Regions from separate parts of the Nocardiopsis sp. LDBS0036 genome, predicted to be linked through region 1. Evidence: riboswitches for the same ligand, from Rfam matches in the RefSeq annotation. Region 1 holds a riboswitch; the other holds the start of a gene.
What was found. Region 1 has a riboswitch for S-adenosylmethionine ahead of UIS43_RS26005 (aminotransferase class V-fold PLP-dependent enzyme). Riboswitches for the same ligand answer to the same signal wherever they lie in the genome.
Positions count from the first base shown of each region.

Region 2: linked by a shared signal. The riboswitch ahead of thrC (threonine synthase) and the one ahead of UIS43_RS26005 (aminotransferase class V-fold PLP-dependent enzyme) in region 1 are both predicted to bind S-adenosylmethionine.

Region 1 is NZ_CP141103.1:6,107,377-6,122,188, reverse strand. Features, by position in the region: gene UIS43_RS26030 (DinB family protein) at 138-677, opposite strand; gene UIS43_RS26025 (SAM-dependent methyltransferase) at 668-1,375, opposite strand; gene UIS43_RS26020 (FtsX-like permease family protein) at 1,949-4,447, opposite strand; gene UIS43_RS26015 (ABC transporter ATP-binding protein) at 4,570-5,385, opposite strand; gene UIS43_RS26010 (hypothetical protein) at 5,382-5,645, opposite strand; gene UIS43_RS26005 (aminotransferase class V-fold PLP-dependent enzyme) at 5,834-7,183, opposite strand; SAM riboswitch class IV at 7,245-7,359, opposite strand; gene UIS43_RS26000 (DUF3870 domain-containing protein) at 7,574-7,969, shown strand; gene UIS43_RS25995 (CaiB/BaiF CoA transferase family protein) at 7,966-9,261, shown strand; gene UIS43_RS25990 (acyl-CoA dehydrogenase family protein) at 9,439-10,629, shown strand; gene UIS43_RS25985 (nitroreductase/quinone reductase family protein) at 10,769-11,236, shown strand; gene UIS43_RS25980 (bifunctional (p)ppGpp synthetase/guanosine-3',5'-bis(diphosphate) 3'-pyrophosphohydrolase) at 11,381-13,558, opposite strand; gene UIS43_RS25975 (adenine phosphoribosyltransferase) at 14,148-14,702, opposite strand.
Region 2 is NZ_CP141103.1:3,496,070-3,510,881, forward strand. Features, by position in the region: gene groL (chaperonin GroEL) at 277-1,908, opposite strand; gene UIS43_RS14675 (ABC transporter permease) at 2,323-3,126, opposite strand; gene UIS43_RS14680 (daunorubicin resistance protein DrrA family ABC transporter ATP-binding protein) at 3,123-4,094, opposite strand; gene UIS43_RS14685 (PadR family transcriptional regulator) at 4,267-4,860, opposite strand; gene UIS43_RS14690 (GNAT family N-acetyltransferase) at 4,957-5,439, opposite strand; gene UIS43_RS14695 (ubiquitin-like small modifier protein 1) at 5,564-5,842, opposite strand; gene thrC (threonine synthase) at 6,065-7,324, opposite strand; SAM riboswitch class I at 7,338-7,479, opposite strand; gene UIS43_RS14705 (trehalose-6-phosphate synthase) at 7,763-9,199, shown strand; gene UIS43_RS14710 (GrpB family protein) at 9,406-10,002, opposite strand; gene UIS43_RS14715 (class I SAM-dependent methyltransferase) at 10,211-10,987, opposite strand; gene UIS43_RS14720 (S8 family serine peptidase) at 11,331-12,500, opposite strand; gene UIS43_RS14725 (DUF3263 domain-containing protein) at 12,731-13,015, shown strand; gene otsB (trehalose-phosphatase) at 13,289-14,119, shown strand; gene UIS43_RS14735 (serine hydrolase) at 14,303-14,812, opposite strand, start outside.

The DNA of each region.
Region 1 (14,812 bases):
GGGGTCTGGTCCGCGGTGGCCTTGGACTCGTAGCGGGTTCGGGCGCCCCGGGGTCAGGCGGTCGTCGCGGCAGGGAACGCGTCGAGGGCCCCGTCCGGGGCGGCCCGGCCGGGGTCCGACGGGAGCGGCCGTCGGGCTCAGCGGCCGTACTCCGCGCGGTACAGGTCGCGCAGCGCGGCCACCTCCGCCGCGTGGTGGATGACCTCCCGGTTGACGTGGAGCACGAGGGCGACCATCGGGAAGTCCTCCCACTGGGGCGCCTCGGCGCCGCCCACCGGCGCGGCCAGGCCGCTCTCGTCCAACTCCTGGACGTGCGCGGTCCAGGCCGTGTAGGCGTGGCGCAGCCGCTGCCGGGCCTCGGCTGCGGTCGCGGGCCAGTCGGCGTTCTCCCGCGTGGCGGTGCGGTCGCCGAAGTGCCAGTTGACGCGGGTCTCCAGGACCTCGACGACGATGTGCCCGAGCCGCCAGGCGATGGTGGTCACCGGCGGCGGTTCGGGTTCGGGGACGGCCGTGTCGGGCCGGTGGCGTCCGTCCGGCCCCTCGCGCACGGTCCAGGCCCCGGGCACCGGGGCCCAGTGGAACTCCTCGTCGGTGAGCCCCTCCAGGCGGGGCCACAGGGAGAAGTCCCAGTAGAACCGCAGCTGCGCCAGGACCTCTCCGGTCCAGTTCACCGCCACCCGCGAACGCCCCCTCGGCGTCTTGGCGCGCGGCCCAGCCCCGCCAGGACGCCGGTGCCCGCGTCGGACACGTCCTCGTCCGGATAGGGCCACCACCGCAGGTCGGCCACGCCCGGCTCGATGGGCTGGAAGGGGTCGAAGGCGCGCTCCACCGCGGCGCGGGGCGCCGGGGAGGTGAGGGCGAGGTAGCCGCCCCCGCGCATGAGGGCGTGCAGGGCGTCGATCCGGGCGGGCGGGTCGTCCGCGGTGAAGGGGCGGGTCATCAGGACGGCGACGGGCTCGTCGAAGTCGACGAGCCCGGAGGTGCCGAGGCGGCGCAGGAGCGTGTCCGTGCCGGATCCGTCGCCGGAGAGCACGCGGGCGCCGGGGGTGGAGAGCATGCCCGCCGCGCCGTGCGGGGCGACGTGGACGACGGAGGCGTCGGGGGCGGTGGCGTGCACGCGCTCGGCGGTTCCGGGCACCGGGCACCCCCAGTCGACGAACTGGCGCACGCCCGCGTCGGCGGACAGGTAGTCGACCACGCGCCCCAGGAAGGCCTGGTGCAGGCGGGTGTGCTCGGCGTGCCGGGGGTCGGAACGCCCGCCCGCGCGGGAGCCGAGGTCGACCACACCGGACCGCTGGCCGGGGACGGGCACGGACCCGCGCCCTCGGAACACGGCCGTGAGCCGACCCGTCTTGGGCCCTCGGACGTTGGTCACGTTCACGCTCCCCCAGCCGGTTCGCTCGCGGGAGGCAGACGCTCGGCGGGGCGGGCCGGTCGGGCCCGGACAGCGTCGCGCCATGCCGTCAGGGCCCGATGGTACCTCCTGTGAAAGTGATCCTCAGCACACACTTGGGTGTTATGCGCCCTATTTCGCCCTTTGGGAACTCCTGGGGCGCAAGTGTTTCTGGTAAACGAACTCGGCCCCGCGAACGGGGAGGGGGCGTCACGCCCCGCTCCCCCGCGGTTCCAGCAGGTCACCGCCGTGTGTTCCCGGGAAAGCCCCACGGCACGGCCGGAACGTCCGGGAAAGCGCTTTTTCTGCCGCGCTTCCCGGGAAACGGCCTCGGGAGGCGAGGGGGTTCCACGCCCCCGGGCTCCGGCCCCGGGGCGTCGCCCCCGACGGGGGCGACCGCCCTTCCGTCACGAGGACCTCTCCCGGGCGGAGGCCGCCCCCACCGGGAGGCCGTTCCCGGCCGGAGACGGCCCCCATCCGAAGGCCGCTCCCGGCCGGAGGCGGTCCCCGCCAGAACGCCGCTCCGCGCGGAGGGCCGCTCCCGGGGGAAGCCCGTCAGGCCCCGGCCCCGGCGCGCCACCGGTCCGCGGTCAGCCTCCTCGCGGGCAGCTCCGCGCACAGCCAAGACACCACCGCGACCACCAGCACGGTCGCGGGCAGCAGCCAGAACGGGCCGCCGGGCCACGGACGCCCCAGGAGCCCCATCCCCGCGAAGGCGAGCGGGACCGCCGAGGCCAGGACACCGGCGACGACCGCGCCGACCGCGATCAGGGCGGCCTCCCTGCGCAGCAGCGACCGGACCTGCGCGGGGGTCATGCCCACGGCGTGCAGCGAGTCCGTCTCCGCGCGGCGGCGCAGGGTCTGGGCGGACAGGCGGTTGGCCACCGAGAGCAGCACGTACCCCGCCAGGCAGAGCAGCACCACGAGGTTGAGCACCGTGTTCGCCGCGAGCCCGCTCCCGGCCGCGTCCGGCGCGGTGTCGGCGACCTCCACCCCCGGATGCGCCGAGGCCAGGCCGTCGAGGACCCCGCGCACCTCGGACTCCCGCCCGGGTTCGGCGAGCACCCGCAACTCGGCGGGCAGGTCCCCGGTCAGGTGTCCCCGGGCCAGGTCCCGCGAGACCAGGACCGGGCCGAAACCGAGTTCGCGCTCGTACAGCGCGACCACCTCGGCGCTGGCCTCGGTCCCGTCCCCCATGCGGAACGCCACCCTCTGCCCCGGCTCCGCTCCGAGGGAGCGCGCGGTCTGCGCGCCCAGCGCGACGGTGTCGCCGGTCAGCGCGCCCAGGTCGCCCTCGGTGACACCCACGTCGACGACCTCCGGGGCTCCCGGCCCCAGGACCAGCGCGGGCGTCTCCTGGTGCAGCACCCCCTCATCGAACGGCAGCTCGGTGGTCCACACGAGGGCGGTCGGCGTGGCGGTGACGGCCGCGGCGACGGACGGGTCCTCCCGAACGGTCTCGGCCAGCCCCAGCGGAAGCCCGCCGAGCGCGGGCGCCGTCAGCGTGCTCGCGGCCAGCTCGCCGTCCTGTCGCTGCTCCGTCTGCGCGGCCAGCAGCGTGGTGTTGACGTACCCCTGGCTGAGCGCGAAGGCCACCAGCATCGCCAGCGCGCTGACCGCGCCCGCCACCCGGTGGGAGTGGCCGTGCAGATTGCGCACCGCCAGCCAGGTCAGGGCGGACGAACGCGCGGGCAGGCGGCGGCCGAGCGCCCCGCTCACCGCCCGCAGCAGGGCGGGGCCGACCAGGGCCAGCCCGATCACCGCGAGCAGGCTGGCCGAGGCCGGGCCGACCGCAGCCGTCTCGTCGCCCAGCACCAGCGCCGGGACCGACGCCCCCACCGAGGCCAGGAGCAGCGCCGCCCCCGTCCAGGTCCGCGCCCGGCCGGGAACCCGCGGTTCGGCGACGGACTCGGCGAGCGCGTCGGTGGGCGGCGCGGCCGCGGTCCGGCCGACCGCGGCCAGCGAGGCCAGCCACACGGCGAGCACCATCAACACCGCCGTGGCCAGGGCGGGCAGCGGTCCGAACACCGGCGGCAGGCCCGGGGGCACGAGGCCCAGGGAGGCGAACCAGTCCAGCGCGACCCCGGCCAGCGGATAGCCGCCGGCCACGCCGAAGGGCAGGGCCGCCAGGGTGACGAGGAGGTTGGGGGCGGCGACCAGGCGGCGGATCTGCCGGGGTGTGGCGCCCACGGCCCGCAGCAGCGCCAGGTCGCGGCGCTGGGCGGCCACGGAGACCGACAGCGCCCCGGCGACGGTCAGGCCGATGGTCATCACCAGGACACCGCTGAGCGAACCGGCCACCGCGACCAGGACACCGCGTGCGGCTCCGGCGGCCGGGGACTCGGCGTCGCCGATCCGGTCCCCGGTCCGCACGAGCGCGTCCTCGCCCGCCAGGGCCTCCCGCACCGCCCCGGTGAACCGCTCCTGCGACACGCCGGGCGCGGCGCGCAGGGCCACCAGGTCCACGGTGCCCTCGCGCGGGCCCTCGGTGCGTCCGGCCAGGTCGGCGGCGGTTTCGTCGTCGAACAGGACCACGGTGGCGCCGGTGTCCAGCACCCCGGAGAGCCGGTGGTCGCCGGTGCGCCCCGCCGCGGTGACCCGCACCCGGTCGCCGACCCCGGCGTCGGCGGCGGCCGCCGTGGCGGCGTCCAGGACCACATCCCCCGGCCCCCGCGGCGCCTCCCCCTCCAAGGGGGCGTCCTCCAGCAGCGCGGCGGAGGACCACCCGTGGCCGGTGGTGCGGGGGTCGGCTCCCGTGGCGGGCCCGTCCCCGGTGTGCACGGCGGCCGGGAACCCCACGTCGCCGACGGCGGTGCCGACCTCGGGCAGGGCGGCCAGCCGGGCGGTGAGCTCCTCGGGCAGTCCGGCCCGCTCGGGCAGGGGCAGGTCCAGGTCCTCGGCCTGCTCGACCGTCTGGGGGGCGGCGACCACGGCGTCCGCGCCCCGGAGGCGTTCGGCGGGGACCGACGAGCGCAGCCCGGTGTCGGCCAGCACGCCGCCGACGGTGACGAACGCCGATCCGCCCAGGACCGCGACGGCGACAGCGGCCAGCACCCCGGCACGGCCGCGCGCCAGCTTCAGCGCTAGGGGGCCGCGTCCGCCCACGGGGCCCTGACCGCAGGCGGGGCCGGAACCAGAGGCCGGACCGGAAGCCGGATTCGGTGCGGGGGTCGCCGTCATCGGTCCGCCTCCGCCCCGGCCGTCTCCAGCGAGGCCAGGCGTCCGGCCAGGTCGGCCGCGGAGGGGGCGTGCAGGACGTCGGCGAGGCGGCCGTCGGCCATGACCGCGGTGGCGTGCGCCCGGGCGGCGGCCTTGGGGTCGTGGGTCACCATGACGACGGTCTGGCCGAGTTCGTCCACGACCTCCCGCAGCAGCCCCAGGACGCTGTCGGCGGTCGCGCCGTCGAGCGCTCCGGTGGGTTCGTCGGCGAAGACGATGTCGGGGCGGGAGGCCAGGGCCCGCACGATCGCGATCCGCTGCTGCTGGCCGCCGGAGAGCTCCGTGGGCCGGTGGCGCAGCCGCTGCCCCACCCCCACCCGGCCGACGAGCGCGCGCAGCCAGCCCTGGTCGGGGGTCCGTCCGGCCAGGCGCAGCGGCAGGGTGATGTTCTCCTCCGCGGTGAGCGTGGGCACCAGGTTGTAGGACTGGAACACGAAGCCGACCCGCTCGCGGCGGAACTCGGTGCGGCGGGGCTCGCGCAGGGAGCTGATGTCGGTGCCGCCCACCACCACCGAGCCCGAGGTGGGGCGGTCCATGCCGGACGCGCAGTTGAGCAGGGTGCTCTTGCCCGACCCGGACGGCCCCATGACGGCGAGGAACGAGCCGCGGGGAACCCGCAGCGACACCCCGGCCAGGGCCGAGACGGCGCCCTCCCCGTCGGCGTAGACGCGGTGGACGTCGGTGAGCCGGACGGCCTCGCCGTCGGCGTCCGGACCGGCGGAACCCGGTGCGGTGGAGGCCGGGGCGGAGGCCGCCCCGTTCGCGCCGCTCACCGGTCGCCCCTGCGGACCAGGACGATCAGCGCGACGAGCGAGACCAGCGCCGCGAGTCCGAAGGCCGACCCGATCAACTCGTGGCCGAGCAGGGACAGCGTGCCGTTGGCCGTGGCGGTCCCGGCGAGGACGACGCCGAGCAGGACCAGCAGGGCTCTGCGGGCGGGTGTGCGCCGGGGGTCGCGCGCGGGCACCCGCGGAACGGAGGGGGACGGGGCTCCGTCGGTCGGAGCGTCGATGCGGTAGGGGTCGTCGGACACGGCTGCTCCCGGGGTTCGGTGGGTGGCTGGACACGGCCGGTGTACCGCCCGCCGTGTCGTCTCCGACGCTACGAAGACGCGGCCCGCCGAAACATCCCGCCCACCAGTCGACCCCTGTTACAGCCAGCTGTAGTGGCGCCCGGCCCAACCCTTCCGAGCAGCCGCCGCACCCGGGCCCGGAACCTCCGTCAGAGCACCCGCGCGGGGTCGGGCACCGGGGCGAGGCGGCCGTCGCAGTCGGCGTACTCCCAGCGCGGTCCGCGGGCCACGAGTTCGGCGACCGCGCCGACGAGGCGGTCCACGTGCTCCCGCGTGGTGCCCACTCCCAGGCTCGCCCGCACCGCCTGGCCGTGCCCCCGGGGCAGCAGGTGCCTGGTGAGGGGGTGGGCGCAGAACAGGCCGTCGCGCACCCCGATCCCGTACTCGGCGGACAGGGCCGCGGCCAGCAGGTCGGCGGGCAGGCCGTCCACGGTGAACGACACGATGCCCACCCGCGGGTGGTCACCGCCCCACAGGGTCAGCTCGGTGACGCCGTCGACCGCCGTCAGCCCCGCGCGCAGCCGCTCCAGCAGCGCCGACTCGCGCACGTGCAGGAGTTCCTGGGTGGCGGGGGCGAGGGTGTCGCAGGCGGCGGCCAGCGCCACGGCTCCCAGCACGTTGGGGCTGCCCGCCTCGTGCCGCGCGGGCAGGTCGTTCCACACCACGTCGTGTTCGCCGACCAGCCGCGTGGCTCCGCCGCCGGACAGGTAGGGCGCGGCCTCGCGCAGCCAGTCGGCGCGGCCGGCCAGCACCCCGGAGCCGAAGGGGGCGTAGAGCTTGTGGGCGGACAGGGCGACGTAGTCGGCGCCGGTCTCCTCCAGGCTGAAGGGCAGGTGCGGCACGTACTGGGCGGCGTCCACGACCACGCGCGCGCCCTCGGCGTGGGCGGCCCGCACCAGTTCCTCCACCGGCCAGATCTCGCCGGTGACGTTGGAGGCGGCGGTCACGCACAGCAGGCGCGGGCCCTCGGGGGCCCCGCGCAGCGCGGCGCGCGCGGCCTCCACCGCGTCCTCGGGGGACGCGGGCAGCGGCAGGCGCACCACCCGTCCGGCGCGGGCGGCGGGGTGCTCCCAGGGCAGCAGGCTGGCGTGGTGCTCGGACTCGAACACGACCACCGTGCAGCCCTCGGGCACCGAGCGGGCCAGCAGGTTGAGGGCGTCGGTGGTGCCGCGCACGAACACCACGGCGTCGGCGGGCTGTGCGCGCACGCCCACGAAGCGGGCGACGCTGCGGCGGGCGCGCTCGTAGGCGTCGGTGCTGACCTGGGAGTGGTGGCCCGCGCCGCGGTGCACGCTGGCGTAGTAGGGCAGCGCCGCGGACAGGGCCTCGGCCACCGGGGTCAGACACGGGGCACTGGCCGCGTAGTCGAAGTTGGCGTACTCGACCCGTTCGCCGGTGACCAGGGGGACGCCCTCGTCGGAGGTGACGACGGTGCACCCGGCGGCGTCGGCCGGGGACTCGGCGGAACGGGCGGTGTGGACGGAAACGGCAGTGGTCATGGAAGCACCTCTCCTGTGGGTCGTGGGACCCGCGGAGATGTCACTCCGGTAACGCCTCAGGGGTCCGCGCTTGTCCGACACGGTCGTGTCGGGACCTGGTCCTCACCCGGGGCACCCCACCGCGGTAGGAGGGTTGCCGACCAGCTAGCCGGGGCTTGACGCTGGTACTCGTGACCTGCGAGGCACACTAACACAGCCTTCCGGCTCGCGGCAGGGGGACCGGATGTGGCCCGGACCACCGATCCGCTTGACAGCGGCGCGCGCGGTGGGGACATACTTGTGCCTGCCTGCCCTCACGCCGCGGGTGTCCGGTTTCCCCCGGCCGCCCTCCAGGCGCGAGACTCCAGAGCGTCGGAGTTTTCGCGTGCCCGTGAGCGAGAGGTGTGCACCTTGTACGGCGACGACCGTATCCAGCAGGTTCTGCGCAATCCCAGGGTCGTCCTGGTGTCCGGCTACGCCCGCCTGCCCGACTCGGTGGCGAGCCACTCCCAGTACCAGCGGCTCGGCGTCGTGCTGGCCGTGGACACCGCCGACGGGCGCGTCGTCGCAGCGGACACCACCCTGCTCACCGAGCTGGCCAGGGACTTCTTCCGCGCCCTGGTCGAGGGGGAGTCGGTGACCGAGGACGTCGCCGAACTGGTGCGGCGGGTGCAGACCCGGTACGCGGGCCAGTCCGGCGCCGCGCTGACCACCGCCCTCCGCCGCTGTCTGGAGACCTACGTCCAGCTCCGGGAGGGCGACCAGTTGCCCGCGGACCCCGGGGTCGGGCAGGAGGCGCGGCCGTGACCGGCGACCTGCGCGCGGACGGGACCCCCGCCGGGCCCCGGACCGGAACCGGGAGCGCGACCGGGGCCGCGCCGCTGCCGCTGGCGGGCGTGCGCGTCGCCGACCTGTCCCGCGTGCTGGCCGGCCCCTACGCCACCATGCTGCTCGCCGACATGGGCGCCGAGGTGGTCAAGGTGGAGCAGCCCGGACGCGGCGACGACACCCGTTCCTGGGGCCCGCCCTGGACCGGGGAGGCAGGACCGGAGGGGCACGGCGAGGCCGCCTACTTCCTGTCGGTGAACCGCAACAAGCGCAGTCTGGCCGTGGACCTGAAGGACCCCGAGGGCCTGGCCGCGGTCCGGGAGCTGTGCGCGGCCTCCGACGTGGTCGTCCAGAACTTCCGGCCCGGGGTGATCGACCGGCTCGGGCTCGGCTACGAGGCCGTCAGCGCCCGCAACCCGGCCGTCGTGTACTGCTCGGTGAGCGGGTTCGGACCCGAGCACGAGCCCGCGACGCGCCCCGGCTTCGACATCGTGGTGCAGGCCGAGAGCGGGCTCATGGCCGCCACGGGGCCCGCGGAGGGACCGGCGAGCAAGGTGGGCGTGGCCCTGACCGACGTGCTCACCGGGCTCAACGCAGCCGTGGGCGTCCTGGGCGCGCTCATGCGGGCCCGCGTCACCGGGCGCGGCGAGAACATCAGCGTGTCGCTGATCAACTCCACCCTCTCCGGCCTGGTCAACCTCACCCAGCAGGCGCTGGTGACGGGGGCCGAACCCGCCCGGGTCGGCAACGCGCACACCACGATCGTGCCCTACCAGACCTTCGCGACGGCGGACGCCGAGATCGTCGTCGCCGCCGGGAACGACGCCCTGTACCAGCGGCTGTGCGCGGCCCTGGACCGCCCCGACCTGGGCGCCGACCCGCGCTACGCCACCAACCCCGGCCGGGTGGCGCACCGGGAGGAGCTGGTCGGCGAGCTGACGGCGACCCTGCGCTCGCGGCCCGCCGACCACTGGATGGAGCTGCTGGTGGGAGCCGGGGTACCGGTGGGACGGGTGCGCGGAGTGCTCGACGCGCTGCGCACCGCCGACGCCAGCGGCGACGACGTCCTGCGCACCGTCAAGCACCCCACCGCCGGGCTGATCGAACAGGTCCGCGCGGGGTTCCGGCTGGAGGGCACCCCGCCGCCGCTCGGCGCGCCGCCGCTGCTGGGGCAGCACTCCCGGCAGATCCTGGCCGAACTCGGCGTGGACGGGGCCGACGTGGACGCGATGGTCGCGCGCGGCGCCGTCCAGCAGCCCGACCTGTCCTGAGGTCCCAGCGGACCGCACCGGGTCCGCACGGCCGCGCCCCGGGGCCGTTCGGGGCTCCGCACCCGGTCCGCGGACCACCGCCCGTCCCTCCTCCGGGTCCCGCACCCGGATCCGAGGACGCCGTCCACCTCCCGCACGGCCGCACCGGCCGTCAGCACCACGAAGGGACACCCCACCATGAGCGACTCCCGCAAGCCCGCCGCCCCGGACCCGCACGACTTCCTGGCCGTGGACGCCGACCTGTCCGACACCGAGCGCGACGTCCGCGACGCCGTGCGCGGCTTCGCCTCGCGCGAGCTGGCGCCGAACGTGGCCGAGTGGTTCGAGGCGGGCACCCTGCCCGACCCGCGCGGGCTGGCCAGGGCCTTCGGCTCCCTCGGGGTGCTGGGCATGCACCTGGAGGGGTACGGCTGCGGCGGCTCCAGCGCGGTCGCCTACGGTCTGGCCTGCCGCGAACTGGAGGCCGTGGACTCGGGCCTGCGCAGCTTCGTGTCGGTGCAGGGCTCGCTGGCGATGGCGGCCGTCCACAAGTTCGGCTCCGAGGAGCAGAAGCAGGAGTGGCTGCCGCGCATGGCCGCCGGTGAGGCGATCGGCTGCTTCGGGCTGACCGAGCCCGACTCCGGTTCCGACCCGGGCTCTATGCGCACCCGCGCCCGCAGGGACGGGTCGGACTGGGTGCTCGACGGCACCAAGATGTGGATCACCAACGGATCGGTCGCCGACGTGGCCGTGGTGTGGGCCGCCACCGACGAGGGCGTGCGCGGGTTCGTGGTGCCCGCCGACACGCCCGGGTTCTCGGCCAACGTCATCCACCGCAAGCTGTCGCTGCGCGCGTCCATCACCTCCGAACTGGTGCTGGAGGGCGTGCGCCTGCCCGCCGACGCGGTGCTGCCGGGATCGCGCGGCCTGGGCTCGCCGCTGTCGTGCCTGAACGAGGCCCGCTACGGCATCGTGTGGGGCGCGGCCGGTGCCGCGCGCGCCTGCTACGAGGCGGCCCTGGAGTACGCGCTGAGCCGCGAGCAGTTCGGCCGGCCGATCGCCGGGTTCCAGCTGACCCAGCGCAAGCTCGCCGACATGGTGGTGGACGTCAACCAGGCGGCCATGACCGCGCTGCGGATCGGGCGTCTGAAGGACGAGGGCCGGTGCCACCACAACCACGTGAGCTTCGGCAAGCTCTCGTGCGTGGCCGCCGCCCAGCGGGTGGCCGCGGCGGCGCGCTCGGTGCACGGCGCCAACGGCATCACCCTGGAGTACCCGGTGATGCGGCACATGCTGAACCTGGAGACGGTCGCCACCTACGAGGGCACCGAGGAGATCCACGCGCTCAGCATCGGCCAGTCGGTGACGGGGATCTCGGCCTTCCGCTGAATCCCGCCCCCGGGCCCGCTCTTCGGTCCGGGTCAGGGCCGGTCGGCGGTGGTCCGCCGCGGGTCGCGCGCCTCCCCCGGTGCCGCCGGGCGCGCGCAGCCGCCAGAATGGGGAGCAGCCGAGCGAGGGAGTTGCCGAGATGGGGAACGAGCCGACGAAGCGGTTCGAGATGACGGGGCTGCGGCGGACCGCCAACGCCGTCGTCAGCGGCTTCGTCAAGTACGGGGTGTGCCTGCCCGAGTTGCACCTGCTCACCACGCGTGGGCGCAAGTCGGGCTTCCTGCGCACCATCCCGCTCAGTGTGCTGGACAGCGACCGCGGACGGTTCCTGGTCTCCCCCTACGGGGAGGTGGACTGGGTCCGCAACCTGCGTCAGGACGGCTTCGCGACGCTGCGCCAGGGCGGCTGGATCGAGCTGATCAGCGTGCGCGAACTGGGGGCCGAGGAGGCCGCCCCGCTGCTCAAGGAGTACCTGGACCACCCGCGCGCCGCCATGGTGGGCCTGTACTTCGAGACGCCGCCGGACGCCCCCGAGGAGGCGTTCGCGGCCGAGGCCGAACGCCACCCGGTGTTCGAGATCGTGCGCTCGACCACGATCCGCATCTGACCGGCGCGCACGGGCTCCGGGCTCCCCGCGCGGGCGTCCGGGGCCCGGCCGTGTCCGGCCCGGCCGCGCGGCCCCGGACACGGGACCGGGACGGGACCGCGGCGTCCTGCGTGCCCGCGGCCTCTCCCCCTCCGTCCGGCCGGGTCAGTTGCGGACGCGGAAGACGTCGTAGACGCCGTCCACGCCCCGCACCGCGCGCAGCACGCTGCCCAGGTGGGCGGGGTCGGCCATCTCGAAGGTGAAGCGGCTCTGCGCCACGCGGTCGCGGCTGGTCTGGACGGTCGCGGACAGGATGTTGACGTGCTGGTCGCTCAGCACCCGCGTGATGTCCGACAGCAGCCGGGACCGGTCCAGGGCCTCCACGTGCAGCGCCACCAGGAACATCGAGTCCTCGGTGGGCGACCACTCCACCTTGACCATGCGGTCGGTGTCCAGCGTCGCGGTGTTCACGCAGTCCCGGCGGTGCACCGACACCCCGTTGCCCCGGGTCACGAAGCCGACGATCTCGTCGCCCGGCACGGGGGTACAGCACTTGGACAGGCGCGCCCACACGTCGGCGTCGCCCTCCACGACCACGCCCGGGTTGCCGTGCTGGCGCTGGCGGGTGGCCGCCTTGGTGGGCAGCGCCGACTCGGCGATGTCCTCGGTGTGGCTCTCCAGGCCGCCCATGGAGTCGACGAGCTTGCCGACCACGTGCTGGGCGCTGACCTGGCGCTCCCCCACGGCCGCGTACAGCGAGTCCACGTCCGGGTAGCGCAGGTCGCTGGCCAGGCCGATGATCGCCTCACCGCTGAACAGGCGCTTGACCGGAAGCTCCTGCTTGCGCATGACCTTGGCGATCTCGTCCTTGCCCTGCTCGATGGCGGCCTCGCGGCGCTCCTTGGTGAACCAGTGCCGGATCTTGTTGCGGGCCCGGGCGCTCTTGACGAAGTTCAGCCAGTCCCGGCTGGGCCCGGCGTCGGGCGTCTTGGAGGTGAGGATCTCCACCGTCTCGCCGTTGTGCAGCTCGTTCTCCAGCGGCACCAAGCGGCCGTTGATGCGGGCGCCCACGGTGCGGTGGCCGACCTCGGTGTGCACGGCGTAGGCGAAGTCCACGGCGGTGGCGCCCTGGGGCAGCGAGATGACGTCGCCACCCGGGGTGAAGACGAACACCTCCTGCACCGACAGGTCGAAGCGCAGCGACTCCAGGAACTCGCCCGGGTCCTTGGTCTCCTGCTGCCAGTCGATGAGCTGGCGCAGCCACTGCATGTCGGAGCTGCCCCGGGGCTTGCTCTCGCCCCCGCTGCCCCGGTCCTCCTTGTACTTCCAGTGCGCGGCGATGCCGTACTCGGCGCGCCGGTGCATCGCGCGCGTACGGATCTGGAGCTCGACCGGGTTGCCCGAGGGCCCTATGACCGTCGTGTGCAGCGACTGGTACATGTTGAACTTGGGCATCGCGATGTAGTCCTTGAACCGGCCGGGCACCGGGTTCCACCGCGCGTGGATGGTCCCCAGGGCCGCGTAGCAGTCGCGGACGCTGTCCACCAGGACCCGCACGGCGATGAGGTCGTAGATCTCGTCGAAGCCGCAGTTGCGGGCGATCATCTTCTGGTAGATCGAGTAGTAGTGCTTGGGCCGCCCGCGCACGGTGGCCTTGAGCTTGGACTCGCGCAGGTCGGCCGAGACCGCCTCGATGACCTCCTGGAGGTAGACGTCGCGGCGCGGGGCGCGCTCGGACACCAGGCGGGCGATCTCGTCGAAGCGCTTGGGGTAGAGGGTGGCGAAGGCCAGGTCCTCCAGCTCCCACTTGATGGTGTTCATGCCCAGCCGGTGGGCGAGGGGGGCGAAGATCTCCAGGGTCTCGCGGGCCTTCTTCTCCCGTTTGGCGCGGGAGGGCAGGTAGCGCAGGGTGCGCATGTTGTGCAGCCGGTCGCACAGCTTGATGACCAGCACGCGGATGTCGCGGGCCATGGCCACGACCATCTTGCGCACGGTCTCGGCCTGGGTGGCCTCGCCGTACTTGACCTTGTCGAGCTTGGTGACCCCGTCGACCAGCTCGGCGATCTCGTCGCCGAAGTCCGAGCGCAGCTCGCCCAGGGAGTAGTCGGTGTCCTCGACGGTGTCGTGCAGGAGGGCGGCGGCCAGGGTGGCCTCCTGCATACCCAGCTCGGCGAGGATCGTGGCGACGGCGAGGGGGTGGGTGATGTAGGGGTCGCCGCTCTTGCGCTTCTGGTCGCGGTGGTGGTGGGCCGCGACCTCGTAGGCGCGCTCGACCAGCCGCACGTCCACCTTGGGATGGGTGGCCCGCACTGTCTTGATCAGTGGTTCGAGCACCGGGTTCATCGTCACTCCCCGCTGGGCGCCGAGTCGGGCGAGCCTTCTGCGTACTCGCACCGTGGAGGGCGTGGTGGAGGGGGACGGCTGCCGCGTGGCCCCCGCTCCGGAGACGTCGGAGGGCGCCGCTCCGTTCGCGGCGCCCTCCGGCCGGTCTCCCTGTGGACTTGTGGTGGCGCCCCGCGCGCCGGTGCCGTCCGCCTGCCCCTGGGGCGCGTTCGGCCGCGGTTCCCGGGAGGCGCCCCGCCGCGTCTCGTCCGTCGGTACCGCCCCGGTCGAAACCACTTCGCTTGGCATGCCTACCTCCCGCGGATCCGTCCGGTCGCGCGGGCGCCGTCAGCGCCGCCCGGCTCCACCGGTGCACGTGCGTGTCATCAGGGCCAGTCGTGACGTGGCCGCCGCGGTACCTCTCCCACCAGTCTAGTGGGGCCGTTCCCGTCGGGAACGGCCTCGGCCTCCCCCGCTCCCGCCGCGCCCGTCGGCGGGTGTGACACTGGCCACCGGGGGTTCACCCCCGGTGGTGGAGTACGTCAACGATGACGGGCCGTCGCGCATTCCCCGTGGGGAGGGGCGTCGGCCGCGGCGCGGGTCGGCCGGATCAGACCGTGAGGAGGGTGTGCAGCTCCACGTCGGGCACCCTGTCCCGTCCCCGGAGCGCGGAGAGCTCCATCAGGACGGAGAATCCCACGACCGTACCACCCGCCTTGCGGACCAGGTCCACCGCGGCCCTGCCGGTGCCGCCGGTGGCGAGGACGTCGTCCACGATCAGCACACGGCTGCCCGGGGAGACCGCGTCGGCGTGGATCTCGACGGTCGCGGTGCCGTACTCCAGATCATAGGCCTGCCCGATGGTCCGTGAGGGCAGTTTCCCGGCTTTGCGCGCGGGGACGAAGCCCGACCCCAGCGCCATGGCGACCGGGGCGCCGAAGATGAACCCGCGCGCCTCCAGTCCGACCACGTGGTCCACCCCCGCGGCGCGGAAGGGCGCGGCGAGGCCCTCCACGGCGGCGGCGAAGCCCTCCCGGTGGTTGAGCAGCGGCGTGATGTCCTTGAACAGGACGCCGGGCTTCGGGAAGTCGGGGACGTCGCGGATGTGCGCCCGGATGAGCTCCGGGCTGGGGACGGGCGCCGCGGTGGCGGTGTCGTCGGGCATGTGGGATGGGCCTTCTGCTGGGTTCTCGTGTTGTCGGGGCCGACGTGGGCGGGGCCTCGCGGGAGCCGCCGCGGCGGTCCGGGGTCCGGCGGGCCGGACACGGCGGTACC
Region 2 (14,812 bases), 2.6 Mb from region 1:
AGTTCCACCGCGACAGCCCCACCGCCGGGGCGGCTTCCGTCATGGCCGGACTCCTCCAACTCGTGCCTTCATACCGGAAGCGTAGGACTCCGCGCCCGCGTCCGTCCGACGCTTCGCGGAACAACCCGGCTTAGCACGAGGAAGAGCGCCGTGCCTCACCCCGGAAAAGGCGAAACCGGGCGACCCCCGAAGGGGCCGCCCGGTCGTCGCGGGCGAGGTCGCGTATCCGGACCTCAGACACCTGCGGGCCCGGGGGCCCGAGGTCTCACGGACCTACTAGAAGTCCATGCCGCCCATGCCACCGGTCGGGTCGCCGGCGGGAGCGGCGGCCTTCTCCGGCTTCTCGGCGATGACGGCCTCGGTGGTCAGGAACAGACCGGCGATGGAAGCCGCGTTCTGCAGAGCCGAGCGGGTGACCTTGGTCGGGTCGATGACGCCGTCCTTGAACAGGTCGGTGTACTCGCCGGTGGCGGCGTTCAGGCCGAACCCGGGCTCCAGGTTCTTGACCTTCTCCGCCACGACGCCGCCCTCGAGGCCGGCGTTGATCGCGATCTGCTTGAGCGGCTCGGCGATGGCGCGGCGCACGATGTCGGCGCCGATGGCCTCGTCGCCCTCCAGCTCCAGCTTCTCGAAGGCCGGGACGCTGGCCTGGAGCAGAGCGACACCACCGCCGGGCAGGATGCCCTCCTCGACCGCGGCCTTGGCGTTGCGGACGGCGTCCTCGATGCGGTGCTTGCGCTCCTTGAGCTCCACCTCGGTGGCGGCACCGGCCTTGATGACGGCCACGCCGCCGGCCAGGCGGGCGAGACGCTCCTGGAGCTTCTCGCGGTCGTAGTCGGAGTCGGTGCGCTCGATCTCGTTGCGGATCTCGTTCACGCGACCGGCGATCGCGGTGGCGTCACCGGCGCCGTCCACGATGGTGGTCTCGTCCTTGGTGACGACGACCTTGCGGGCGCGGCCGAGCATGTCGAGCTCGGTGCTCTCCAGCTTGAGGCCGACCTCCTCGGTGATGACCTGGCCGCCGGTCAGCACGGCGATGTCGCCGAGCTGGGCCTTGCGGCGGTCGCCGAAGCCCGGGGCCTTGACGGCGACGGACTTGAAGGTGCCGCGGATCTTGTTGACGACCAGCGTCTGGAGGGCGCCGCCCTCCAGGTCCTCGGCGATGACGACCAGCGGGCGGCCGGCCTGGAGGACCTTCTCGACAACCGGCAGGAACTCGTTGTTGTTCGAGATCTTGGAGTTGACGATGAGGATGTAGGGGTCCTCGAGGACCGTCTCCATGCGCTCCAGGTCGGTGGCGAAGTAGGGCGAGATGTAGCCCTTGTCGAAGCGCATGCCCTCGGCGAGCTCGAGCTCCAGCCCGAAGGTCTGGCCCTCCTCGACCGTGATGACGCCTTCCTTGCCGACCTTGTCCATGGCCTCGGCGATGGTCTCGCCGATCTGGGGGTCGCCGGCGGAGATCGAGGCGGTGGAGGCGATCTGCTCCTTGGTCTCGATGTCCTTGGAGAGGTTGCCGAGCTCCTCGTTGATGCGCGCGACGGCGGACTCGATGCCGCGCTTGAGGCTGATCGGGTTGGCGCCGGCGGCGACGTTGCGCAGGCCCTCGCGAACGAGCGCCTGGGCGAGCACGGTGGCGGTGGTGGTGCCGTCACCCGCGACGTCGTCGGTCTTCTTGGCGACCTCCTTGACCAGCTCGGCCCCGATCTTCTCCCACGGGTCCTCGAGCTCGATCTCCTTGGCGATGGAGACACCGTCGTTGGTGATCGTGGGGGCGCCCCACTTCTTCTCCAGGACGACGTTGCGGCCCTTGGGGCCGAGCGTGACCTTGACGGCGTCAGCGAGCTGGTTCATGCCGCGCTCAAGGCCGCGACGGGCCTCCTCGTCGAACGCGATCAGTTTGGCTGCCATTGAGTTCTTGTCCTCCCGTGACCGGGCTGATACGCGATGGGACGAGGCATGCGCCCGCGACGGACGACCGCGGAACCTCCCGGCAACCCTGCTGCCGGGAGCCGCGATCTCGCAGCCTCGATCCGGTTAGCACTCAGTGAAGGCGAGTGCTAACCAGTTCCCTTTTTAGCACTCGACCCCGGCGAGTGCAAACGATGTGGTCACGATTTCCCATCCCGGCATTTCCGCATCTACCTGCATAAACACCGTATGACATGCGGGTTTTCCGCGCTGAGCGGACGGAGCCGCGCACCGGTTCCCACCTCTCCCGGCGCGCGGCTCCGCTCCCGCTCCGACCCTGCTCCACCGCCCCCGGCCGGGCTTCGCCCCCGGCTCCGGACGGACCCCGGCCCGACCCCGACAGCGGCGCCCCGGTCAGGAGCTGAGGCGGCGCATCGCCCGCGACCCCCCGGCCAGCGCGGCGACCGCCAGCACCACCGCCACGGCCCAGCCGAGGGCGACCGAGGCGTCCCACTGCCCGGCGAACAGGGCGCGCTCGGCGTCCACCACGTAGGCCACCGGGTTGGCCCGCGAGAGCGCGTACAGCCACGGCGGCGCCAGCTCCATCGGCAGCAGCACGCCGGACAGCAGCATCAGCGGCATGATCAGCGTCTGCACGATGGGCGCGAACACGTAGGTCTGCTTGACCGCCAGGGCCGCCAGGTAGGACAGCGTGGCCAGCCCGGCACCCAGGACGGCGAGCAGGAGCAGCCCCACGACGGCTCCCGCCAGCGACGCCTCGAACCCGAGCGGCACCACCAGCACGAGGATGAGCACCATCTGCGCCAGCATCATCACCACGTCGCGCAGGACCCGCCCCAGCAGCAGCGACACCCGGCTCACCGGGGTGGCCAGCAGCCGCTCGTGCGCTCCGGAGGACATCTCCGGCAGCAGCCCGAACCCGGCGAACCCGGCCGTGAACAGGCCGAGCATCACCAGCAGGCCGGGGACGAACCACTGCCACGGGTCCTGCCCCTCGGCGCCGGCCAGCCCCGTCAGCAGGGGCGCGAACAGCACCAGGTACAGCACCGGTTGCAGCATGCCGAAGAACAGCATCGGCGGCCGGTGCAGGAACGGCCGCATCTGGCGGGCGAAGACGGTCACGGTGTCGCGCACCAGGCCCGGCCCCCGCGCCGCGGGCGCCCCCGCCGGGGTCCCGGTCATCTCGTGGAAGCTCATGCCCCCTCCTCCCTCAGGCTGCGTCCGGTCAGGGTCAGGAACACGTCGTCCAGGGTGGGCCGCTGCACCCGGACGGAGAGCAGCGGGACCCCGGCCGCGTCCAGTCCGCGCAGCAGCTCGGGCAGCACGGTGTCCCCGCGTTCCACGCGCAGGCGCACCTCGGCGTCGCGCCCCGCGTCCGCGAGCACCTCCGCGGTTCCGGCGGAGGGCGCACGTTCGGCGATCCCGGCGGCGGTGCGCGCCTGCTCTGCGTCCGGCACGGTGAGGGTGACCAGGTCACCGGAGACCTTGCCCTTGAGCTCGTCGGCGGTGCCGTCGGCGATGACCCTGCCGTGGTCGATGACCAGGACCCTCTCGGCCATGTCGTCGGCCTCGTCGAGGTAGTGGGTGGTGAGCACGACCGTGGTGCCCGTCCGGTCGCGCAGCCGGGTGATGTGCTCCCACAGGTTGGCCCGGCTGTGCGGGTCGAGTCCGGTGGAGGGCTCGTCCAGGAACAGCAGCCCCGGCTCGTGGATGAGCCCCATGGCGATGTCGAGGCGCCTGCGCTGTCCGCCGGAGAGCTTGGTGACCTCGCGGTCGGCGGCGCCGCCCAGCTCCAGCTGGTCGAGGAGACCGTCGGCGCGGCGGCGCGCGGTGCGCCGGTCGAGCCCGTACAGCAGCCCCTGCGTGTACAGCTCCTCCCGGGCCCGCTGGTCCTCTCCGGCGCCGTGTCCCTGGCCGACGAAGCCGATCCTGCGGCGCACCTCGGCGGGCGCGGTGCGGACGTCGTGCCCCGCGACCACGGCGGTGCCCGAGGTGGGTTCGAGCAGGGTGGTGAGCATGCGCAGCGTGGTCGACTTCCCCGCGCCGTTCGGTCCGAGCAGGGCGACCAGTTCGCCCTCCGCGACGTCGATGTCGACGCCGCGGACGGCCTGGACGACCTCCTTGCCGACCCGGAAGTCCCGGGTCAGCCCACGTGTGTGGATCATCCCTCTCCTTATTAAAACTTGAGTACGAGAGAGAGTGTGCACCACCGGACGGAATATTCAAAGTTTAATAAGCGCTCGGTCCGCGCCCCGGGGATCCGACCTGGTCGGCGGGGCCCGCGCGGACGGGGGAAGCGGAGGCGGCGGGGCCGATGGAGGCGGGAGGGCCGCCGGGTCAGCGGTCGCGGGCGGCCGCCCCCGGCACCGGGGGCAGCCCGAAGGCATCGGGGCCGTCGTCGGCCATGGTGTACTCCCCGGCCCTCAGGGAGGCGACGAGTTCACGCGTCCAGCGGGCCTCGGCCCCGAGCGTGCCCCGCCACAGGCCGAAGAGTTCGCGCACGTGCGCGGGCTTGCCCCAGTCCTCGGAGGGGCGCAGCTCGCCCTCGGTCCTCTCCAGCAGCTCCAGGCGCTGTTCCAGCAGCGCGACGACCTCCGCGCGCGGCAGGGCGGTCATGAGGGTGACCGCCGCGAAGAGCATCGCGGGGTCCTCCCTGCGCGTCAGCCCGCGGCGGACGAGGCGGTGCAGCTCGGCCTCGCCGTCCTCGGTGATCGCGTAGGAGACGCGGTCGACCACCTCGTCCCCCTCGGCCACGAACTCGCGCAGCCTGCCCTCCTGGGAGAGCTTGCGCAGGGCGTGGTAGATGGAGCCCCACTTGATGTTGGCCCAGTGCTCGGTGCCCCAGTCCAGGAGCTGACGGCCCACCCGGTACCCGTGGGCCTGCCCCTCCATGCGCACCACACCCAGGACCAACAGCCGTGTCGCCGACATCTCCACCCTCGTTCGACCGGAATCCCCTCCAGCCTACGAGCAGCGACGAGGCGGTTCGGCGAGCCAGGGCCGCGCCCCGGGCGGTCCCCCGCGCCGCTACAGCTTGCGGAAGTACCGCACGATCGGCAGCGCGGTGTAACCGGCGCGCTCGTAGGTGGCGCGGGCCGGGGCGTGACCGTCGTCGCCGCCCGTCTCGACCATGGCCACCGCCGCCCCCTGCTCCCGGATCCAGTCGGTGGCGGCCCCGGTCAGCGCCGTCCCCACGCCCCGCCCCTGGTGGTCGGGGTCGACGGCGAGCAGGTGGATCTCCCCCATGTCGTCGTCGGGGAGCATCCTGGCGGTGGCGAAGCCCGCGACCGCGCCGTCGGCCTCGGCGACCCACACGCGCTGGTCCCCGGCGTCGACGCTCCCGGCCACCTCGTCGTACTGGCTGCGCCGCCAGTCCGGGACCAGGACCGGGTAGACCTCCTCCCCCAGGACCCGGCGCAGCGACGCGTGCACCGGTTCCCACGCGCGCAGTGCCAGAGCGATGACCGCTTCCCTGTCGGACTCCCGGAACAGCCGGATCTCGATGCCCATGCGCCCAGGCTAGGGAGCGGCGGACCCGGGCGCACCGGGTTTCGCGGAGCGCGCGGGGCCCCGCGGACGGCGAAGGGGCGGCCCCGGCGCCCTGTCGCGCCGCGGCCGCCCCTCACGCCGGGGCTCAGCAGCCCCCGGCGACCGCCGGGATGATGGAGACCTGGGCGCCGTCGGCGACCTCGGTCTGCAGGCCCTTATCGAAGCGCACGTCCTCGTCGCCGATGTAGACGTTGACGAAGCGGCGCACCTTGCCGCTGTCGTCCAGGATGCGGGCGCGGATGCCGGGGTAGTTGGCCTCCAGGTCGTCGAGGACCTCGGCCAGGGTGGCGCCCTCGGCGGAGACCTCGGAGGCGTCGTTGGTGTAGGTGCGCAGGATGGTGGGCACGCGGACGCTGGCGCTCATGGCGGACTTCCTTACTCGTGGGAGATGACGGGTGGTCGGGGCGGCCTGAGCCTGCTCTTACGGGGCCTCAGCGCCGGAGGGGTCGCTCGGGCGCCCGAACAACGAAAGTGCCGGGCTTCGCGTCCGTGGGGGGCGGTAGCCCGCCTCGTCGCGTGGCGCCCCTGCGGGCGACGGCGGGCGACGGGCGGGCCGAAGCGAAGCGGAGGCCCCGGAGGACACTGTCTAGGCCAGACCGGCGTCGGTGAAGGCGCTCAGCGACGGCTTGATCGTGGCGCTCACCCCGGCGTCGACGGCGTTCAGGGTCTTGAGCCCGTCACCGGTGTTGAGCACGACCGTCTCGGCCTTCGGGTCGAGCCTGCCCTCGCGGACGAGCTTGCGCAGCACGCCGGTGGTGACGCCGCCCGCGGTCTCGGCGAAGATGCCCTCGGTGCGGGCGAGGAGCTTGATGGAGTCGACGATCTCGTCGTCGCCCACGTGCTCCACCGATCCGCCCGTGCGCTTGGCGATGTCCAGCACGTAGGGCCCGTCGGCCGGGTTGCCGATGGCCAGCGACTTGGCGATGGTGTCGGGCTTGACCGGCTGGATGACGTCGATGCCCTTGTCCCAGGCCTGCGCGACCGGGGAGCAGCCCGTGGCCTGGGCGCCGAAGATCCGGTACGGGCGGTCCTCGACCAGGCCGAGCTTGACCAGTTCCTGGAAGCCCTTGTCGATCTTGGTGAGCTGGGAGCCGGACGCGATCGGGACGACGATCTGCTCGGGCAGGCGCCAACCGAGCTGCTCGGCGATCTCGTAGGCCAGCGTCTTGGAGCCCTCGCCGTAGTAGGGGCGCAGGTTGACGTTGACGAAGCCCCAGCCCTCGCCCACCGGGTCGCCGATGAGCTCGGAGCAGAAGCGGTTGACGTCGTCGTAGTTGCCGTCGATGGCCACGACCTTGCCGCCGTAGACGGAGGCCATGACCACCTTGGCCTCCTCCAGCCCGGCGGGGATGAACACGCAGGACTCGAACCCGGCGCGCGCGGCGGCGGCGCCGACGGCTCCGGCCAGGTTGCCGGTGGAGGAGCAGGACAGGGTGGTGAACCCGAAGGTGCGGGCGGCCTCGACGGCGATGGCGACCACGCGGTCCTTGAAGGAGTGCGTGGGGTTGCCGGAGTCGTCCTTGACGTGGAGGGAGTCCAGGCCCAGTTCGGCCGCGAGGCGGTCGGCCCGCACCAGCGGGGTCAGGCCGGGGGCCATGTTGGGCAGCTCGGCGACGTTGGCCGGGACGGGCAGGAGGGAGCGGTAGCGCCAGATGCTCTTGGGGCCGCTCTCGATGTCGGCGCGGGTGACGGTCCCGAAGTCGTAGGCGACCTCAAGGGGGCCGAAGCAGAACTCGCAGGCGAACCGGGGGGTGAGTTCGTAGCGCTCGCCGCACTCGCGACAGGAGAGCGCGGTGCCGGGGCCGAAGGAGCGGGCGGCGGTGGGTTCGGTGGCGGCAATCGCCATGGCGAGGCGTCTCCCCTCATCTTTCCTGGCGGACACCTTGTCCCCAGGCCGGAGTTGGCACCTGTCCCAGCCGTCCCGCGGGTTCGCGGGTGTCACATGCTGGAATGGTTGCCGGGGCTTCGCAGGGCCGGTCCCTCCACCCCTCTGGATGAGCAATATGAAGTTTTGCGCTGGTCCTGTCGGATCCGCACCGCAACTGTAACGGAGGTGCCGGCCGGTTTTCCACGCCTGGTGACCCGGGTAACACGAAACGGCTCACATGGTGAGACGGCGCTGGTCCGGGCCGGGAGGGCGCACCCCCGGCGCGCTGGACGTGTGACGCGCACCCCCGCTGACCCGCGCGGGGTTTGGGGCGGCTGTCGACAGGCGAGACATAGGATGCGACCCCCTTTCACCACCGCCCCACCCCGATCGCTTTTTCTCCGAGAGGACGACCACGTGGACAAGGCACAGATCCTCATCGCCTCCAACAGAGGGCCCGTGTCCTTCTCGACCGCCGACGACGGCTCGCTGGAGCATCGGCGCGGCGGGGGCGGACTGGTGTCGGGGATGATCTCGGTCGCCACCGAGATCGACAGCATCTGGGTGTGCGCCGCCCTGTCCGACGCCGACCGGCGGGCCGCGGCGGAGGCGCCGCAGGCCCGGCTGGACCAGGCTTACGACCTGGACGGCATGCGGGTCCACATGCTGGACATCCCCCGGCAGACCTTCGACGGCGCCTACACCGGGGTGGCCAACTCGACCCTGTGGTTCGTGCAGCACATGCTGTACGACACCCCCAACAAGCCGTCCTTCGGTTCGCGCTTCCGGCGGACGTGGGAGGACTACACCGCCTACAACAACGCGTTCGCCGAGGCCCTGGTGGCCGGTGCCGCCGAGGGCGCCCGCGTCGCCGTGCAGGACTACCACCTGGCGCTGGTGCCGCGGATCCTGCGCGCGCGCCGCCCCGACCTGCGCATCGCGCACTTCTCACACACCCCGTGGGCTCCCCCGGAGTACTTCCGGATGCTGCCCGGTCAGGTCGCGCGCGAGCTGCTGGAGGGCATGCTGGGCGCGGACCGGCTGGGCTTCCTCAGCCCGCGCTGGGCGGACGCGTTCCTGCGCTGCTGCGAGGAGATCCTGCGCGCGAAGGTCGACTTCGAGCGGCGCACCGTGGAGCACGGCGGCCGGGTGGTCGGGGTGGGCGTGCACGCCCTGGGCGCGGACGGGGAGGGGCTGCGCCAGAGCGCCGCCGACCCGGCCGTGGCCTCGCGCCGGAGCACCCTGGAGGAGGCGGTCGGCGACACGAGGCTGATCGTGCGGGTGGACCGCACGGAGCTGTCCAAGAACATCGTGCGGGGCCTGGAGGCCTACCGCGAGCTGCTGACCGCCCGCCCCGAGTGGCGGGGTCGGGTGACCCACTTGGCGTTCGCCTACCCGAGCCGGGGCGACGTGCCGGAGTACCGCGAGTACACCGACGCGGTGCTGCGGACCGCCAAGGAGATCAACGAGGAGTTCGCGACCCCCGAGTGGACGCCCCTGATCCTGGAGGTCAACGACGACTACCCGCGTTCGCTGGCCTCGTTCCAGCTGGCCGACGTGCTGCTGGTCAACCCGATCCGGGACGGCATGAACCTGGTGGCCAAGGAGGGCCCGGTCCTGTCGGAGCGGGACTCGGTACTGGTGCTGTCGCACGAGGCGGGGGCGGCCGATGAGCTGGGCGGGCACGCGCTGCTGGTCAACCCCTACGACACCGTGGAGACGGCGGAGGCGCTGCACGAGGCGCTGTCGATGCCCGCTGAGGAGCGGCGCGGGCGCAGGGAGCGGCTGGCCGAGGCCGCGGTGGCGCTGCCGCCGCGCCGGTGGTTCCAGGACCAGCTGCGCTCGCTGGGCTGAGCCCGGAGGCGTCGGGGCGCGTCCGCGCGGTTTCCGCCCGCGGTCGCGCCCGCTGTTCCCGCCCGCCGGGGGCGCGTCCGCGCGGTCCCGGGGCCCGCGGGCGCGGATCGGCGGGTCCGGGGCCGCTGGGGCCCGGAGGCGGGGGCGCGTCCGCCGTCGGGAGACGGTACACGCCCCTGGCCGCGGCCCGGTCGGCCGGGAACCGGTCAGCCGGTGGCGCCCCTCCCGGCGTCCGCCTCGGCGAGGAGCCGGCGGATGATGTCGGTCTTGGCGTCGGCGTAGTCCTGGATGCGGTCCCAGGTCCGCCCGACCAGCTCGCGCTTGACCGCCGTGTAGCGTTCGCGCGCGTCGGCGTCGGCGATGAGGTGGTCGCGGAAGCGGCGCATGCGCTCGGCCTCCTCGCACCCCCGGCTGAACACGTGCAGGTTGAGGTTGACCTCGGAGCCCTTGAACACCCGGTGCTCGTACCAGTCGGGCTCCCTGATCACCAGGGGGTACCCGGCGGCTTCGAGGTCGGGCAGGTAGGCGGCCTCGTCCGAGGAGTCGGCGACGAGGAGCAGCAGGTCCACGCAGGGTTTGGCGGCGAGGCCGGGCACGGCGGTGGAGCCGACGTGCTCGAAGAGCAGCACGCGGTCGCCGAGGGCGGCGCGGACCCTCCCGTCCTCGCGCCGGAACAGGTAGGGCCACTTGGGGTCGTACTCGGAGAGGCGGACGCGCCCGTTGACGAGGTTGCGGAACTCGGGCGCGATCCCGGCCCGCGGCTCGCCCCGAGAGGGCAGAGGAGACGCTTCGAGGGGTGACATTCTCCAAAGCCTTGTCCCCTCGGGTGTCCGCGTCAAGCCCGTCCGGCGTTGCTTACATATGCACGCGCGGACGTGGCGTGACAGACCGTCGGGGGTCCGTGACGTGCGGCGACCACGCACCGTGTCCGGTGTCCGGTTCCGGCCGGGGAGGCGCACGGCGCGCCCGCCGGGCCCCGGTCGGCGGGCGGGGGCCGTACGGCCCCGGTTCCTAGTCGGGGACCGACACCACCAGCACCAGCGAACCCTCCAGCTCGGGCACTCCCCTCAGGTGTCCGAACCGGCGGTCCCAGGTCCCGTCGGCCAGGTCCCGGGACAGGTGGGCGGTGAACCGCTCGTGCACCGCCTCGTCCACGAAGCTCCACGACGAGCAGGACAGGCGCGCGCCCACCTCCAGCAGGCCCTCCGGCCGCCCGTAGTAGGCCTCGTTGAACCCGTCGGAGCAGTCCAGGGGCACGGGGACGGGCACGACGCTGGTGGCGCCGCCCAGCCCCGCGGCCAGGTCGGCGATCGCCGGGTAGCGGCGGGCCTCGGTGTCCAGGACCTCGGGCGCGTACTCGTGGAGCCAGAAGTCGCGCACCAGGTCCGGGTCGCAGGTGAGCACGGCCACGGGGCCCGCGGTGACCCGCCGGGCCTCGGCCAGCCCGGCCTCCAGGTCGCGCCACTGGTGGACACTGAACGTGGTCATGGCGGCGTCGAAGGCCCCGTCGGGGAAGGGGAGGCTCTCGGCGACCGCGTCGAGCGCCGCGGGCAGGGTGTCCGGGCGTTTGGCCCGCATGCTGGCGGAGGGTTCCACCGGGGTGACCTCGCGGTCGAGGGGCTCGTAGGAGCCCGCGCCCGCACCGATGTTGAGGACCGTGCGCGCGTCACCGAGCGCGCGGTGCACGGCGGCCGCGATCCGCGGGTCGGGGCGGCGGTGGTCGGTGTAGGTGCGGGCGATGACACCGTAGTCGGCGTCGCCAGCGCTGCCGTCGGCCATGCGCGTCATATGCTCTCCGCCCTGTCGTGGGCGCGCCCGGGGCGGGGCGCCCGGCGGTGAGGACGCTATCCGCCGGGCGGAGCCGGACGCCAGTGCTTAACGGCCCCGCCGTCCGCACAGGCGGTGTGAGCGGCACCACACCGGTGGTGCCGTGCACCCGCCGGTTACGGCGCGTCCGGAACCGGAACCGGGGGTGTGGCAGGGCGTCCGGAACCGGGGCGTCCCGCCGGGAGCGGGGAGCCGAGGCAGGTCACCGCGGCGGCGCGCGTGGGAGCCGAGGGCCCCGAACAGGAGCCGTCCGCGCCCTCCCCCGAGGGGCGGGCACGGACGGCTCCGGTCGCTCAGTCGCGGCTCAGTTACCGCGCGTCTTGCGGCGGCGTCCGCCCTTGCGGCGGCGGTTGGCGGGCGCGGCCTCGGCGGCGCGCTCGGCGGCGATCTCCTCGTCCTGCTCGCGGCGCTCGGCCTTCACGCCGTAGGGGTCGGCGGTGGAGCGGCGCACCCACACGACCAGGATGAGCACTCCCAGGACCACCACGGCGCCGACGGTGACGAACCACGCCCACGCGGGCACCAGCCCCGACTGGTCGTCCCGCCCGGCCAGGTCCTCGTCGATGAGCGGGATGTCCTGGGCGACGCCGGACGCCTGCTGCTCCGCGCTGGGCAGGTGCAGCGCGGGCAGGCCGTCGGGGCCGGGCTGGGAGCCGTCCACCAGGGCGTCGCGGATCTGGTCGGGCCGCAGCTGCGGGTGCTCCGCGCGCATCAGGGCGGCGGCCCCGGCGACCATCGCGGCGGCGTAGGGAGCCCCGGTCACCTCGGCCTGGCCCGGTTCCGGTCCCGCCGTGACCAGGTCGGCCCCGGGGGCGGTCAGCGCGATCATCCCGGCCCCGGGCGCGCCCTGGATGAGGGCTCCGTCCTGGTCGGTCCCCGCGACGGTGAGCACGTTGGGGTCCTCGTCCTCCCCCGCCGGGCCGACGACCAGCGCGCCGTTGGAGGAGGCCTCCTGGGTGGCCTCGGCGAGGCCGGGCCCGGCGGGCTCGGGCAGCAGGATGACCTGGGCGCCCTCCTGGGAGGCGAACCGCACGGCCTCGGCGAGCTGGTCCCCCGTGGGCAGCACGAGCACGGTGGCCTCGGGCGCCACGCCCAGGACGCCGCCGTCGGCGTCCCTGCCGTACCCGTGGGCCGCGACCAGTCCGGCCGCGGCGTTGCCCTGCTCGATGTCGCCGTCGTTCTCACCGAACCGCGTGTCCAGCTGGACGTTGTCGACCAGGTCCGGGTGCCCCTCGTCGACGGAGACGCCCGGAAGCGCGACCGTGGCGCCCTGACCCTGGTTCTCCTCCCACAGCTGCGGCGCCCCCACGGCCTGGAGTCCCCACTGCTCGGGCCGGTAGTCGGGGATCAGGTCCGCCGCGGCCGGGGCCGAGGTCAGACCGAGGACGGCGGCGGTGGCGGCCGCGAAGACCGCGCTGGCCCCGCCACGGGCGCGGCGTGTGTGTATCCTGTTGCGGCTGTTGCCCCCGAGCACGTCAGGCTCCCTCGAACGATGCGGTCGACGTTCCACGCGGCCCTGGCCGGACCCCGGCAATTCTGTCACGTGCACAGGATTCAGGCGTGTACAAGTGGCCTGAGGGGTAGAGAACGTAACTGTATCCCTGGTGCCAGTCCTGCGGTTTCGGCTCCTCATCCGGCATGTCGAGTCGCTAGCATGAGTCGGGCCGATCCGGACAAACCAATTTCCCGTCCAGGGGGTGTCCCATGCCGAATATCGGTCCGACCGAAGACGGTCAGTCGGCCCTCGCCGAGCGCGAGCAGCGCATCCTCGCCTTCGAACGCCAGTGGTGGAAGTTCGAGGGCTCCAAGGAACAGGCGATCCGCGACGAGTTCGGGTTCTCCGCGACCCGCTACTACCAGCTGCTGAACGGGCTGGTGGAACGGCCGGAGGCCCTCGCCTTCGACCCGATGACCGTCAAGCGGCTGCGTCGGCTGCGCGCCGACCGCCGCCGTCAACGCAACGCACGCCAGCTGGGCATCCAGCTCTGACGTTTCCCGCTATCCCTCTTCTTTGGGTCGTTCCTACCCACCCCGCGCCCCGGTGACGACACCCGCGGTCCCGTCGGCGCCCTCCGCCCGGGCCACCCCCACGGCGGAGAGCGGCAGCGCCGTCCCACGAGGCCGACCGCGCGCCCGACACAGCACGGACATCCGCTGAAACAACCGTCACACACGCGGTGGAGTCACGTCGGCGCGGGGACGCGTCGGTAGTCTGGCGGTCCCGCCCGGCCCGCATCAGCGGCCCCACCGGAAAGGCCCTCCATGTCCCTGCCCCAACCCAGCACGGACGCCGGACGCACCGCGCTCGACGCCTTCCTCGCCGCACCCGAGCGGGCGCTGGCCGCCTTCGACTTCGACGGCACGCTCGCGCCCATCGTCGCCGACCCGCGTACGTCCGCCCCCTACCCGGGGATCGTGGACGTGCTCGCCGACCTGGCCGGGCTCCTGGGCTCGGTCGCCGTGGTCACCGGCCGCCCCGCCGAGACGGCGGTGCGGCTGGGCGGCCTGGACCGGGTGCCCGGCATCACCGTGCTGGGCCACTACGGCGCCGAACGCTGGGAGGACGGGCGTGTGGCCGCGGCGCCCGCACCGCCCGGCGTGGCGGTGGTGCGCGAGGAGCTGCCCGGCCTGCTCGACGACCTGGGCGCCCCGGAGGGCACCTGGATCGAGGACAAGGGGCGCTCGCTGGCGGTGCACACCCGGCGCACCGCCGACCCGGACGGCGCGCTCGCCCTGCTCACGCCCCCCTTGAGCGAACTGGCGCGGCGGTCGGACCTCCAGGTGGAACCGGGCCGGATGGTGGTCGAGCTCCGTCCACAGGGTGTGGACAAGGGCGCGGCGCTCACCGCGCTCGTCGCCGAGACGGGCCCGCGCGCGGTGCTCTACGCCGGTGACGACCTCGGCGACCTGCCCGCGTTCGACGCCGTGGTGGGCCTGCGGTCCCAGGGCGTCCAGGGCCTGAACGTGTGCTCGTCCTCGGACGAGGTCACCGCCGTGGCCGAGGCCGCCGACCTGGTCGTCCCGGGCCCCGCGGGGCTGGCCGACCTCCTGGGCTCGCTCGCCGGGGCGATCCGCGACGCCTCGGGGGCGTGACGTCCCCGGGACGTGACGCCTTCGGGCAGGACCCCGCCGGGACGTGACGCGCGCACGCGTTGACCGAAAACGTGGGCGGTGCGGCGTGTGGGGTCTCCCTGCCGACGCAGCCGCCCCCTGCCCCGGCCCCGGTCCGCCGCGTGGGTGCGCTCCCAGCGCCCGCGTGCGCCGTCGCCGCCCGTCTCAGGACGAGGACTCGTGCGCCTGCGGCGTGAGCGCCGACCGCGCGGCCGACCGCAGGTCCACCAGCCCGGTCCGGTCGCGCCCGTAGTGCACGGCGTTGGTGAGCACGCCCACGTACCGGCCGCTCTGCGGGTGCATGAACAGGCTCGTCCCGGTGAAACCGTTGTGGTAGACCACCCCCTCCGGGGTGACCAGCCAGCCCAGGCCGCGCCACAGCCTCGCCCCCGCGTCCACGTGCGGCTGCCAGCTCGCGCGCACGTAGGAGGACGGCACCGGTCCCTGACCCCCGTCGTGCATCCGCAGGATCTCCCGGGTGAACGCGCCGAGGTCGATGGCGGTGCTGAACACCCCGGCGTGCCCCGCCACGCCGCCCATCAGCGCGGCCGCCTCGTCGTGCACCACCCCCCAGGTGGGAGCGGCTCCGGGGATGCGGCGCTCGGTGGGCGCAACACCGGGCGAACGCGGCAGGGGTCCGAATGCGGTGGAGCGCATGCCCATCCGCTCCCACAG